Regions from separate parts of the Janthinobacterium sp. NKUCC08_JDC genome, predicted to be linked through region 1. Evidence: predicted binding sites of a transcription regulator. Region 1 holds the regulator's gene; the other holds the start of a gene.

Region 1 (7,235 bases):
GCTGTAGGGCTTGCCGAGTACATGGTCGATTTGTTTGTTCTGCAAAGTCTAGTCTATCTAAAAACGGTCAAGTCTGGAAACACGATGCTGCGCTTACTTGGTGGCCAGGCCAACGCGGGTAATGCCCATCTTTTTCGCTTCCGAAATGAGCTGGATCACATCGTCGTACTTGCTTTCCTTGTCGCCCGCGATCATCACGGGATAGTCGGGATTGCTCTCGTGCAAACCGCGCAGCTTGCGCAGCAGGGCGTCGCGGTTCGGTTCCGTTTCCGGCGACAGCTGTTCCTTGCCGATGACGCCGATCGACAGTGAACCATTCGGTTTCAACACGATCTGAATATAGTCATCGGGCGGTTTGGCCGATTTTTCCGCGTTGGGCAAGTTCACCACGCTGGGATTGTTCGACGACGGCATCACCATGAAAATGATCAGCAGCACCAGCATCACGTCGATGTACGGCACGACGTTGATCTCGGACTTGAACTTGCGGCCACGGCCGCCGCGCATGCCGCCGCTATTGAATGAGGAACCCATGGACGCTGCCCCCTCTTAGCGCGACTGGCGCTGCAAGATGTTGGAGAATTCCTCGACGAAGCTCTCGAAGCGGATCGCCAGGCGGTCGATGTCATGCGAAAAACGGTTGTAGGCGACGACGGCGGGAATCGCGGCGAACAGGCCGATGGCGGTGGCGATCAGCGCTTCGGCAATGCCGGGCGCGACGGCGGCCAGGGTGGCTTGCTGCACGTTGGCCAGGCCGCGGAAGGCGTTCATGATGCCCCAGACGGTACCGAGCAGGCCGATGTACGGCGAGACGGAACCGACGGAAGCGAGGAAGGCCAGGTGCGATTCGAGCACGTCCATTTCACGCTGGAAGGCAGCGCGCATGGCGCGGCGTGCGCCGTCGAGCACGGCGCCGACGTCCAGCGCTTCACGCGAACCGTAGGAAGCCTTGCCCTTGATGAATTCGCCCATGCCGGCGTCGAAGATGCGGGCCAGCGCGCCGCTCTGGTCGCGGTTGCCGCTGGCGTTCTGGTGCAGCGCATGCAGGTTGCCGCCGGCCCAGAAGCTGCGTTCGAATTCGATGGTTTGCTTGCGCGCCTGGCGCACGGCAAACATCTTGCGGAAAATGTAGGTCCAGCTGGTCAGGGAAATCAGCAGCAGCAGGGCCATGATCAGTTGCACGATCAAATGGGCATTGGAGATGAGCGCGAGGAAAGAAAGATCTTGTGTAACGTTCATTGGCTGGCAGTCTGTTGGGTGAATTGTCCGGAGGTGGCGGGTAGGGCTCAGGCGGCGCGCATGCGGGCCGCGACTGCATCAGGCACGGCGCGCGGACGCAGTGCCGAATCGACGCAGCCGATCTTGACGCGGGCCGTGTTGAGCAGGCGGTCGCCGCACCAGGCTTGTTGCAGGAAAACGATGGAGGCGCGCCCCATTTTTTCTATGTTTAAGGTTAATCTTACCGTGTCATCGAGCCTGGCTGGCGCATGATAGTCGGCGTTGACGCTTTTGACAACGAACATTGCGTCGTGTTGTTCCAGCAATTCCTGCTGGCCCACGCCGATGGCGCGCAGCCATTCGGTGCGCGCTCGCTCGAAGAATTTCAGGTAGTTAGCGTAATAGACGATGCCGCCGGCGTCGGTGTCTTCATAGTAGACACGTACGTTCCAGGTAAAGACTGAAGGCATGTTTATTGCGCCAGTAGTGAGATTGAGCAACATTTTACGCGATTTTTCTTCTTGTGACTGTGGGCGCTTGCTGGAAAGCCATGCAAAAGCTGCATATAAGTTGCACCGCAGCATTGTAAAACGGAGGGCTGCAATGGCAAGCCCCGTAACATACGCTTACATGCCTGAGTAAAGTTTACATCCAGCTTAAGACGATGGGCCGGTGCTGCCCGGGCGGCGATTATAGCCGCACGCTTGCATTCCTTGCTCAATTTGGGCACTTAACTTACAATTTGCATTCCATTACGTCTCACGTGACTGGCGAAAAGTCGGGCGATCTCCATGAGTGGCGATCGGCAATCCGGCGAAAGGTGGGCACCCACCGGGAAACGTGAGATTTTTCATCAGCCGTTCGCCTGGGTAGCCACTATGGAAAAGCACGAAGAGGCTGCCTGTCCAATGTTGTTATTCACTTAACGCCGGCTCCCCTCATTCGATCCAATCTGCCAGTACAAGCACCCTCATACTTGGAGTTTTTACATGTTTGCAAAAGATCACACCCTCGCCAACGTCGATCCTGAATTGTTCGCCGTCATTCAAAAAGAGAACACGCGCCAGCACGATCATATCGAACTGATCGCGTCGGAGAACTACACATCGCCAGCCGTAATGGAAGCGCAAGGCTCGCAGCTGACGAACAAGTACGCCGAAGGCTATCCAGGCAAGCGCTACTACGGCGGCTGCGAATACGTCGACGTGGCCGAGCAACTGGCCATCGACCGTGTCAAGCAGCTGTTCGGCGCCGAATGCGCGAATGTGCAGCCGAACTCCGGCTCGCAAGCGAACCAGGGCGTGTTCTTCGCCATGTTGAAACCAGGCGACCTGATCATGGGTATGTCGCTGGCCGAAGGCGGCCACCTGACCCACGGCATGCCGCTGAACATGTCCGGCAAATGGTTTGACGTCGTCTCCTACGGTTTGACGGCGGAAGAAGACATCGACTACGAGGCAATGGAGCGCCTGGCCCGCGAACGCAAGCCGAAATTGATCATCGCCGGCGCGTCCGCGTTCTCGAAAAAGATCGACTTCGAACGCTTCAGCAAGATCGCCAAGGAAGTTGGCGCCTACTTCATGGTCGACATGGCCCACTACGCGGGCCTGATCGCTGCCGGCCTGTACCCGAACCCGGTGCCGTTCGCCGACTTCGTCACCTCGACCACGCACAAATCGTTGCGCGGCCCGCGCGGCGGCATCATCCTGATGAAGGCCGAACACGAAAAAGCCATCAACTCGGCCATCTTCCCTGGTATCCAGGGCGGCCCGCTGATGCACGTGATCGCCGGTAAGGCCGTCGCCTTCAAGGAAGCGCTGAGCCCTGAATTCGTCGAATACCAGAAGCAAGTGATCAAGAACGCCGACGTGCTGGCGAAAACCCTGATCAAGCGCGGCCTGCGCATTGTTTCCGGCGGTACCGAATCGCACGTCATGCTGGTCGACCTGCGCGCCAAGAACCTGACGGGCAAGGAAGCCGAAGCCATCCTCGGTTCCGCGCACATCACCTGCAACAAGAACGGTATCCCGAACGACCCGCAAAAACCATTCGTCACTTCGGGCATCCGCCTGGGCAGCCCGGCGATGACGACGCGCGGTTTCAAGGAAGCGCAAGCGGAAGAAGTGGGCAACCTGATCGCCGACGTGCTGGACAATCCGCATGACGCCGCCACCATCGAGCGCGTGAAAGCGGCCGTGAAAGTCCTGGCCGACGCGCACCCTGTGTACGCCGCATAATAATTTGTCCAGAATGTGTCATACGGAGTAAGATTCTGTATGACACATTCCTTCGTGCCCAAGGGCGCCCGGAGTGATTCGGGCGCCCTTTGCACAAGGACGGCGATTTCCCGTAATTATTACTATAAAGTTGTAACCAGCCCATGAAATGTCCATTTTGCCAGCACGGCGACACCCAGGTTCTCGATACGCGCGTATCGGAGGAAGGGGATGCCATTCGGCGCCGCCGCCGCTGCGGCAAATGTGACAAGCGTTTTACCACGTACGAGCGCATTGAACTTATCATGCCGGCCGTCGTCAAAAAGAATGGCAGCCGGACGGAGTTCGCTGCGGATAAGTTGCGCGGCAGTTTGATGCTGGCCTTGCGCAAGCGTCCCGTTGCGGCCGCCTCCGTGGATACGGCCATCGCGTCCATCCAGGAAAAACTGCTGACCAGCGGCTTGCGCGAAGTCGATTCCGGCTATATCGGCGAACTCGTCATGCAAGAACTCAAGCGCCTGGACAAGATCGCCTACATCCGCTTCGCCTCCGTCTACAAGAACTTCGAAGACCTGGCCGAGTTCCAGGATGCGATTGCCGAAGTGGGGCAGGCGCGCAAGCCCTGACCTTCGGCTTCTTGCTCGCCTTCTTGCTCACCACGCCCAGGTTCGCCTGGCAAGCGGCCTGATCAACACCCACGCTGTTCTTCTCACCTTATCGCCGTGCTGTTTGCGCTAGCGCAGACCCGGCTTTTTACGCGCGCCTATCTTGTAGCTGGGCCGCCTGTTCCTGCGACTCTTTCTGCGAAAGGGAGTAGCGCATGCGCAATGGCGGTCGCACTATGTTTCCTGCCGGTGGCAGCAGCCTCGTCGAGGTGCTCGTGTCGCTGCTGCTGTTGGCGCTGGGCCTGCTGGGCGCCAGCATCCTGCAACTGAATTCCCTGCGCGCGCGCCATGAGTCGGCGCTATTGTCGGCGGGCGTGCAACTGGCCGCCGGCATGGCCGAACGCATGCGGGCGAACAGCGTACTCATGAATGGCCCCGACACGGGCAATCCCTATCTGAACGTGGCCTACGCGGCGGCGGACGATGCTGAAGCTGGCGGCGGTGCGCCCGACTGCTTCGGCGCCACCGCCTGCAGCGCGGCCGAACTGGCGCAATTCGATATCGCCGAATGGAAGCAGCGGCTGCATGCGGCCTTGCCCGGCGCGCGCCTGCATATTTGCCGCGACACTTCCGCGTGGGATGCCGCCGCCCAAGGCTTGCAGTGGGCGTGCAGCGGCGGCAAGGGCGCGCCCATCGTTATCAAGCTGGGCTGGCGCGGCCGCCTGCCCGATGGCTCGCCTGCCGTGAATGCGGCAGGCGAGTCGTTGCCCAGGCTGGCATTCCAGCTGAGCGGAGGCGGCGCATGAACGAGGTCCTGTATCGGCATCGCGGCATGAGCCTCGTCGAATTGCTGGTGGCCCTGTCGCTGGGCGCGCTGCTGATGCTGGCGGCCAGTAGCGTGCTGCTGGCCGCCAGCGGCAGCTATGGCGACCAGTCCGCCAGCGCGCGCTTGGACGATAACGGCCGCTATGCACTCGACACCATCGCCCGCGCCGTGCGTCAGACGGCGTACGTAAACTGGGACAGCAACGCCGCGCCCGTCGCCCATGCCGATTACGACAGTGCCAATGTGGCCGGGCTCGACGCGCGCAGCCTGGGCAAGAACAGCGAGGGCATCAGCGGCGCGCTGCCCGGCGCCCTGCATGGCAGCGACGTGCTGGCCCTGCGCTATTACGGCACCGGCAAGGAAGAGGGCGGCGACGGTTCCGTGCTCAATTGCGCGGGTTTCGGCGTGGGCGCCGCGCAAACGCAGGCGCAGCGGGGCTGGAGCATTTTCTATGTAGCGCAGGGCGCCGATGGCGAGGGCGAACTGCGTTGTAAATACCGTGGCGCGAACGGCTGGGGCGCGGACGCCATCATCCGTGGCGTCGACGGTTTCCAGGTGCTGTATGGCCTCGACACGGATACGCCGCCCGACGGCGTGGCGAACCGCTATGTCAACGCCAGCGCGCTCGACGCCTACGATGCGGCATTGGTACTGGAGGGCGCGGATGCGGCCGCGCGCCAGCGCGATCTGTACCGGCGCACGCACTGGAAGCGCGTGGCCAGCGTGCGCGTGGCGCTGTTGCTGCATGGCGAGGCGGGCCAGGCGGACAAGATGGCGGAACTGGGGCCGGCGCAGTTCGACCTGTTCGGCAAGGTGTATGCCGAGGCGCACGCGGCCGGCGACACGGGCGTGCGCATTGCGCGCACATCCTTGCCCGCCGCGACGCGCTCGCGGCTGCGGCAACTGGTGCAGACGAGCATCATGCTGCGCAACGGGCCGGCCTAGGCGGGCGGCGCGGTGGCAGGCAGGGGCATCCGCCGGTGCGAACCTTGGTGCCCATCTTGCGTACGCCACGGTGGCGCGACCCTCGTGTATGTGCTGTGCCTGCTGGTGATCATCTTGCTGCTGGGCATATCGGCGGCGCAGATGGCCTTGCAGGGTGAGAAGGCGGCACGCGGCGAGCGCGACCGGCAGATCGCGTTTCAGGCGGCGGAGGAGGCATTGGTGGATGCGCAGAACGATATCGAAGGCTTGCCCGGCGCGCCGGGACGCAGCAGCCTCTTCGCGCCAGGCAGCGCGGCAGGGTTTGCGGACGGTTGCGGGGAAGGGGGCACACTGGGCCTGTGCCTGCCCGCCGCCCCGGACGCACCGGCGCTGTGGCTGAGCACGGACCTCGATGGCGCTGATGCTGGCAGCCGCGCGGTGCCATACGGCCAGTTTACGGGCGCCGTCATGCAGACGGGGCAGGGTTTCCTGCCGTCGCGCCGGCCCCGCTACCTGATCGAACTGCTGCCGTTTCACCCACCCGGCGCGCAGGCCACGGCAGCGGCCGGCGGTATGGCCGTGGAAAGCTATGTGTACCGCATCACGGCTATCGGTTTTGGGGCGCAGGAAAGCACGAAAGTCGTGCTGCAAAGTTATTACCGCAAACAGGCGGTGGGAGCGGGGCCATGAGGGCGCCTTGGCACGCCTGGCTGCTGCTGGTCGGCCTGGTTTTCCTGACTTGCGGCGCCGCCGTCGCTGCCGCTCCTCCCGTGATGCTGGCGAGGGCCGACACGGGTTTGTACGGCGCCAGGGTGCCGCCGAATCTGCTGATCAACCTGTCCCTCACGCATGCGGCCGCCGCTGCCGCGCATGGCGGCGACTATGCGCCGCAGCGCGAGTACGCAGGGTACTTCCATGCGCGCATGTGCTACAGCTATCCGTACCGCAGCAAGGACGGCGTCATGCTGCCCGACTTGCGCGTAGCGACCGCTTACTTCTCCGTGCTGAAACCGGCCGATGCGCTGCACGGATGCGGCGGTGACAGTTTCAGCGGCAATTTTCTCAACTGGGCCAGCACGAGCATGCTCGACATCGTCCGCTATGCGCTGACGGGCGGCGACCGCGTCATCGACGAAGTGCGCAAGACGGTGCTGCAGCGCGCTTATTTGCCCGATGCCGACAATCCCATCGACTTCTTTGCCCACCCTGTCTTTTTCCCGCGCAAGCTCCTGCAGACCGGCGTGGCGGCCGCGACGCCGTTTGCGCTGGCGCAACTGGCCATCGTTTCCTGCCGCAACCGCTTGCTGTTCGGCGACGCCAGCTTGCCCTCGGGCAGCAGTTGCGACGCGCCCGGCGCTACGGCCTCGCACGGCGTGTTCCTCGCGCGCGTGCGCGTTTGCGACACGGAAGAGGGGCCGTTGCGCGACGACTTGTGCCTCGCATATG
Region 2 (7,235 bases), on a different contig from region 1:
CCTGCTCCACCGACTGTCCCAGGCGGATGCCCGCATCGTAACCATGCGCCAGCAGATCGACGGCGCCATCGTCGAGCGACAGGTCGATGGTCACGTCAGGATAGCTGCCGCGAAAACGCGGTATCAATGCGCGCATCACCAGCGCGCGCGGCACCGTCAGCCGCAAATGGCCGGCGGGCCGGTCGCGAAACATGGTCAGCGCGGCGAAGGCGTCATCGATCTGCCGGGTGGCGCCGGCCAGGCTGGCGTACAGGCCCGCGCCGGCTTCGGTGAAGGCGACATTGCGCGTATTGCGCTTGAAGAGCAGCACGCCATGCTGGCGCTCCATCACCTTGACCGCCTTGCTGACGGCCGTCACCGTCACGCCAAGCTGCAGTGCCGCGGCGCTGAAACTTTTGCGCTCGGCGACCGCGAGAAAGGTACGGATGCCATCGAGAGAGTTAGTTTTCATGCGCGATCACGCCGCCAATAATGAACCTGAAGTGTAAAGCCTATCCCCCCTGCTCTACTATTTCTCTGCAATTGAAGGCCATATGATGGTCGCTCCCTACTCTCCATTGAAAGGAAGCACCATGTCTCTCCTCATGCCGGCCATCGTCGGCGACTACTTTAGCGCCGACAAGCATCACGATAGCAAGGCCGTGGCGCAGTGCTTCACCGCCGATGGCGTCGTTCACGACGAAGGCCGGTCCCACGCGGGCCATGCCGCCATCCAGGCCTGGAAAGAAGCTGGCAGCCAGCAGTACGGCGCCACCGTCAGCCCCATCGCGGCCGACACCCAGGGCGCGCGCTGCGTGGTCACCGGCAGCGTCAGCGGCAGTTTCCCCGGCAGCCCGCTGGCGCTGCGCTTTGTCTTCACGCTCGCCGGCAACCGCATCCAGGCCCTGGAGATCGGCGCATGAATACCGATTTCAAGGACAAGCGCGTGCTGATCACGGGCCGTACCATCCCGACCGTGTGAGCCCGTTCAATAAGCTCGCCAGATAGCAAAAGGCCCCGCATTTGCGAGGCCTTTGTTACATACATGACTTGTGACGCTATCGGCTGGCTTATTCCCAGTTCAGCGCGCCGCCGGTCTGGTATTCCGTCACGCGCGTCTCGAAGAAGTTGCGTTCCTTCTTCATGTCGATCATTTCGCTCATCCACGGGAATGGATTTTCTTCCTGGGCGAACAGCGGCTCGATGCCGATCTGCTGCGCGCGGCGGTTGGCGATGAAGCGCAAATAGCCCTTGAACATCGGCGCGTTCAGACCCAGCACGCCGCGCGGCATGGTGTCTTCCGCGTATGCGTATTCCAGTTCCACGGCCTGCATGAACAACACTTTAATCTCTTCGCGGAATTCGGCCGTCCACAGCTGCGGGTTTTCCATCTTGATCGTGTTGATCAAGTCGATGCCGAAGTTGCAGTGCATCGATTCGTCGCGCAGGATGTACTGATACTGTTCCGCCGCGCCCATCATCTTGTTCTGGCGGCCCAGCGCCAGGATCTGCGTGAAGCCGACGTAGAAGAACAAGCCTTCCATCAGGCAGGCAAACACGATCAGGGATTTGAGCAGCTTCTGGTCGTTTTCCACCGTGCCGGTGACGAACGCAGGGTCGGTCAGGGTGTTGATGAACGGGATCAGGAATTCATCCTTGTCGCGGATCGACTTGACTTCGTTGTAGGCGTTGAAGATCTCGCCTTCGTCCAGGCCCAGCGATTCGACGATGTACTGGTAGGCGTGCGTGTGGATCGCTTCCTCGAACGCCTGGCGCAGCAGGTACTGGCGGCACTCGGGCGCCGTGATGTGGCGGTAGGTGCCCAGCACGATATTGTTGGCGGCCAGCGAGTCGGCCGTCACGAAGAAGCCCAGGTTGCGCTTGACCAGGCGGCGCTCGTCGTCCGTCAGGCCGTTCGGATTCTTCCACAGCTCGATATCGCGCTGCATGTTCACTTCCTGCGGCATCCAGTGGTTGGCGCAGCCGGCCAGGTATTTGTCCCACGCCCATTTGTACTTGAACGGCACCAGCTGGTTGACGTCCGTCTTGCCGTTGATGATGCGCTTGTCGTCGGCATTCACGCGGCGCGCCACTTGCTCGGCGTTCGCTTCGGACGGCTCGGCACCTGCCGGCAGGTTCAATTCGGTATTTCCCAATGGCGCTTGCTGCGCCGGACGCGGCACAGCTGCCGACGTGGTTTCATCATCCCAGGACAACGACATATTCTTCTTCCTTTCCATGCCGGCGAGCCGGCGATCCGCAACAGGCCCGTTGAATCGGACAATGCGGATATTGACAACATTGAATCAGCTCAGACGCTCTGGGCTGACAACTTTAAATTTTTTAAAAACCGTCACGAGCAAGCCCGATATCGGGTCGAGTAGCGCAGCCGTACTTTAGTACGGTGAGCAACACAGAACCCGAGAGGGGGCTGCGCAGCAGGTTTTTACTGGCAGGCTTCGCACTCTTCGAAACCGTCATCACCTGGGCGCAGGTAGCAGGCTTCGCCATCGGCGTCGTCCGCTGCCGCCGCCACCACTGGCGCCACGGCCACCGCTGCTGCCGCCACGACCGCTGCCTGGGCGCTTTGCGCGCTGGCCGACATGCCGCCGTCGACTGCCACGGCGTTCAGGGCGCCCGTCTTGGAGGTCGATTTCTCCATGTGGGTAGCGGCGATGGTACGCAGGTAGTAGGTGGTTTTCAGGCCACGCAGCCATGCCAGCTTGTAGGTTTCGTCCAGTTTCTTGCCCGATGCGCCAGCCATATAGATGTTCAACGACTGGGCCTGGTCGATCCACTTCTGGCGACGCGAAGCCGCTTCCACCAGCCAGCTTGGCGACACTTCGAAGGCCGTGGCGTAGATGTCGCGCAGGTCTTGCGGGATGCGGTCGATCTTCACCAGCGAGCCGTCGAAGTACTTCAGGTCGGAGATCATGACTTCATCCCACAGGTCGCGCGCCTTCAGGTCGCGCACCAGGTAGCCGTTGATCTCGGTGAATTCGCCCGACAGGTTCGATTTCACGTACAGGTTCTGGAACGTCGGCTCGATACAGGCCGACACGCCGATGATGTTCGAAATTGTCGCCGTCGGGGCGATCGCCACGCAATTCGAGTTGCGCATGCCGAACTTGGCGATGCGTTCGCGCACCGGGGTCCAGTCCATGGCCGACGAGGAATCGACTTCCAGGTAGCCGCCGCGCTCTTCGGCCAGCAGTTTGACCGAATCCTGCGGCAGGATGCCGCGGTCCCACAGCGAACCGGCGTACGATTCATAGCGGCCGCGCTCTTCGGCCAGTTCCGTCGACGCCAGGTAGGCGTAGTAGCAGACGGCTTCCATCGAGGTGTCGGCAAACGATACGGCGGCGTCCGAGGCGAACGGCACGCGCATCATGTGCAGGCAGTCCTGGAAGCCCATCACGCCCATGCCGACCGGACGGTGGCGCATGTTCGAATTGCGCGCCTTGTCGACGGCGTAGTAGTTGATGTCGATGACGTTGTCGAGCATGCGCATGGCGGTGCGGATGGTCTTGGCCAGCTTGACGTGATCGAGCTTGCCTTCCTTCATGTGCGCCGGCATGTTGACGGAACCGAGGTTGCAGACGGCGATTTCGTCAGGGCCCGTGTTCAGCGTGATTTCCGTGCACAAGTTCGAGCTGTGGACGACGCCGACGTGCGACTGCGGGCTGCGGATGTTGCAAGGATCCTTGAACGTGATCCATGGGTGGCCCGTTTCAAACAGCATCGACAGCATCTTGCGCCACAGGTCCAGCGCGGCGATCTTTTTGAAGACGCGGATTTCGCCGGCGGCGGCCTTGGCTTCATAGCCCAGGTAAGCCTGTTCAAAAGCCTTGCCGACCTTGTCGTGCAGGTCTGGCGTGTCCGATGGCGAGAACAGGGTCCAGTCGCCTTTTTCCATGACGCGCTTCATGAACATGTCGGGAATCCAGTTCGCCGTGTTCATGTCGTGCGTGCGGCGGCGGTCGTCGCCCGTGTTCTTGCGCAGGTCGAGGAATTCCTCGATGTCCATGTGCCAGGTTTCCAGGTAGGCGCAGACAGCGCCCTTGCGTTTGCCGCCCTGGTTGACTGCCACGGCCGTGTCGTTGACCACTTTCAGGAACGGTACCACGCCTTGCGACTTGCCGTTGGTGCCCTTGATGTGGGCGCCCAGGGCGCGCACTGGCGTCCAGTCGTTGCCCAGGCCGCCGGCGAACTTGGCCAGCAGCGCATTATCCTTGATGGCGTCGTAGATGCCTTCGAGGTCATCGGAGACGGTGCTCAGGTAGCACGACGACAGCTGCGAGCGCAGGGTGCCCGAATTGAACAGGGTCGGCGTCGAGCTCATGAAGTCGAACGAGGACAGCAGGCTGTAGAACTCGATGGCGCGTGCTTCGCGGTCCGCTTCGTTCAGCGCAAGGCCCATGGCCACGCGCATGTAGAACGCCTGCGGCATTTCGATGCGCACGTCCTGGATGTGCAGGAAGTAGCGGTCGTACAGGGTTTGCAGGCCGATGTAACCGAACTGCAAGTCGCGGTCGGCGACGATGGCTTTGGCCAGGCGCTCCAGGTCGAAACTGGCGAGTACCGGGTTCAGCAGCTCAGCGGCGATACCCTTGGCAATGTATTGCGGGAAATACGTCAGGTATTCGGCGGCAGCGGCCGCTTGCGGCACTTCCTTGCCGAACACTTCCTTGCGCACCGTGTGCAGCAGGATGCGGGCCGTGACCTGGCTGTAGGCCGGATCTTTTTCCATCAGCGCGCGCGCCGCCAGGATGGCCGACTTGTGCAGCTCTTCGACAGGCACGCCGTCGTACAGGTTTTTCACGGTTTCAGCCAGGATGGCGTCGGCATCGACGTGCTTTTCCAGGCCGGCGCAGGCGGCGTTGATCAGGTCGCGCACTTCCTGCATGTCCAGCAGGCGGCGCACGCCGTTGTCGGTGACGTTCAGCTGGGGCGCGGTCACTTGCGCGGACGCGCCTTGCGCTTCCTTCTGCAGGCGGCGCTCTTCCATGTGCTTGGCGCGGTACAGCACGTAGGCACGCGCCACGTCGTGCTCGCCCGAACGCATCAGCGACAGTTCCACCTGGTCTTGCACGTCTTCGATATGGAAGGTGCCGCCGCCCGGATGGCGGCGCACCAGCGCGGCGACGACGCCGTCGGTCAGCTGTTCCACCAGTTCGCGGATGCGTGCCGAGGCTGCGCCCTGGCCGCCGTTAACGGCCAAAAACGCCTTGGTCATGGCGATCGCGATCTTCGAAGGCTCAAATGCCACCACTGCGCCGTTGCGGCGGATGATGCGATAGTCGCCCAATGCCGCGCCCGTGCTCGCCACGCTGTTGGCCGCGCCTGGCGCTGGCGATACTGGCGTTGGATGGATGGAAATATCTTGTGGTGATTGCATTGAAGCTCCCGTTGTCAGCTAAAGTCAGCCTGCAGTTTTGCTGCCGCGTGTGTTGTTGAATAGAACGCCCGATGGTCAGGGTTTCTTCAGGTATTTGTTGCTAAATAGTAAATTCTTAATGCATAAAACAGAGTCAGAAGCCATATCGCCACACCGTACTGCCCGGCTGGCGCGAAACACGATCAAGGGTGATAAACCGCCAGTTCCAGTGCTTTATCAGCAATCCGGGTAGCTTTGACAATAATTCTGAAAACGTCTGTGATGGCACTAGATATAGTCTTTACATCCAACTTCTGCACTAATTGTAGTACCCATCGGAGGGTGATGCAATAGTTTTCCGGCATCCGCCGGCGTAATTTTTTGTATTTTCATATACGATTTCGGTTGACTTTTCAGGGTGTGGATGGAAAGCCCAATCCCCGCGAAGTAAGCGCTAACGCAGGCTGCCCTTGCAAGGTTTCCAGCCAGCATTTTTGATAAAAATGCCAGTCAAAAAACGGCCCCGGATCCGTCTTCCTCCCCGGCGCGATATGCTCGTGGCCGCGCACCTGCGACAGCCCGTAGCGCGCCACCAGCGCCGCCGTCAGCGCCGCCAGCACATGGTATTGCCGCCGCTGGAAGGGCACATCGTCCGCGCCTTCCATTTCGATACCGATGGAATAGCCATTGCACTGCGGGCGTCCTTCGAACATGGACGCGCCCGCATGCCAGGCACGTTGATCAGTAGAAACATATTGCAACAACGCACCATCGCGCCGCACAAAAAAGTGTGCCGACACCTGCAAGCCACGCAGGTCGGCGAAAGAAGGATCGGCATTATAATCTACCCGGCCCGTAAACAAGTCCGACACATGCGGCCCGCCAAAGTGGCCGCCCGGCAAGCTGATGTTATGGATCACCAGCAAGTCGACTTGTGCACCGTCCGGGCGCGCATCGTGGTGCGGCGAGTCATAGCGCAGCGCGCCGTCGCACCAGCCGTCTTCATCTATCGTCCATACGCTCATCAAGTAAAGCTTCCTGTATCGTCAATTTCTGCATGCGGTAACGCAACTGGCGCACGCTCAAGCCCAGCTGGCCCGCCGCCCGTGCGCGGTGGTAGCGCGCCTGCACCAGCGCCAGCATGATCATGTCGCGCTCGGCCTGGCGCAAATACACGTCGAGCGGCAGGACGGGGGCCACGCCATGCGCCGCCATGCCGGGCAGGCACAGTTGCCGTTCCGGCAAGGCCGGCAATGCCGGCGCCGCCCGCAAAGGCATAGTACCCGCCGTGGATGGCAAGGCCAGCCCGTCGAGCGCGATCACGCCGCCGTCGGCAAACGCCAGCGCCCGCTCCAGCACGTTTTCCAGTTCGCGCACATTGCCGGGAAACGCATACGCACCCAGGGCCGCAAGCACCGGCGGCGCCAGGCTCACGGTCCGGCGTGGCGACAGGCGCGCGAGGATCACCTCACATAATACCTGCAGATCGCCGCGCCGCTCGCGCAGCGGAGGCAACGCCAGCTCGATCACGTTGAGCCGGTAAAACAGGTCCTGGCGGAACGTGCCGGCGGCCACGCCGCGCGCCAGGCCATGCTGGCTCGCGCACAGGATGCGCACGTCGACGGCTTCGTCATTACTGCCGCCCAGCTTGCGCACGCGGCGCTCCTGCAGCACGCGCAACAGCTTTACCTGCATGGCCAGCGGCAGGTCGTCGACTTCATCGAGCAACAGGCTGCCGCCATGGGCCGCCTGGAACAAACCCTGGCGTTCGTGCCGCGCGCCCGTATAAGCGCCCGGGCGGCAGCCGAAGAATTCCGCTTCCATCAGCGCTTCGGGAATGGCGCCGCAGTTGACGGCGATAAACGGGAAGCTGGCGCGC

What was found. The regulator NrdR, encoded in region 1, represses ribonucleotide reductase genes. The targets are predictions, from matches to a motif close to CACNANATNTNGTG.
Region 2: the regulator NrdR is predicted to act here: its motif matches at 5,643-5,656, upstream of KO538_RS07500 (ribonucleoside-diphosphate reductase subunit alpha).

What each region holds. Positions count from the first base shown of each region.
Region 1 covers NZ_JAHKQW010000019.1:63,937-71,171, forward strand. The annotation lists gene tolA (cell envelope integrity protein TolA) at 1-45, opposite strand, end outside; gene KO538_RS27300 (ExbD/TolR family protein) at 94-534, opposite strand; gene tolQ (protein TolQ) at 550-1,239, opposite strand; gene ybgC (tol-pal system-associated acyl-CoA thioesterase) at 1,287-1,688, opposite strand; ZMP/ZTP riboswitch at 1,972-2,096, shown strand; gene glyA (serine hydroxymethyltransferase) at 2,208-3,455, shown strand; gene nrdR (transcriptional regulator NrdR) at 3,599-4,060, shown strand; gene pilV (type IV pilus modification protein PilV) at 4,276-4,845, shown strand; gene KO538_RS27330 (PilW family protein) at 4,842-5,810, shown strand; gene KO538_RS27335 (PilX N-terminal domain-containing pilus assembly protein) at 5,895-6,479, shown strand; gene KO538_RS27340 (pilus assembly protein) at 6,476-7,235, shown strand, end outside.
Region 2 covers NZ_JAHKQW010000002.1:319,131-326,365, forward strand. The annotation lists gene KO538_RS07485 (LysR family transcriptional regulator) at 1-451, opposite strand, end outside; gene KO538_RS07490 (nuclear transport factor 2 family protein) at 573-902, shown strand; gene KO538_RS07495 (ribonucleotide-diphosphate reductase subunit beta) at 1,050-2,201, opposite strand; gene KO538_RS07500 (ribonucleoside-diphosphate reductase subunit alpha) at 2,426-5,377, opposite strand; gene ampD (1,6-anhydro-N-acetylmuramyl-L-alanine amidase AmpD) at 5,770-6,381, opposite strand; gene KO538_RS07510 (sigma-54-dependent Fis family transcriptional regulator) at 6,359-7,235, opposite strand, start outside.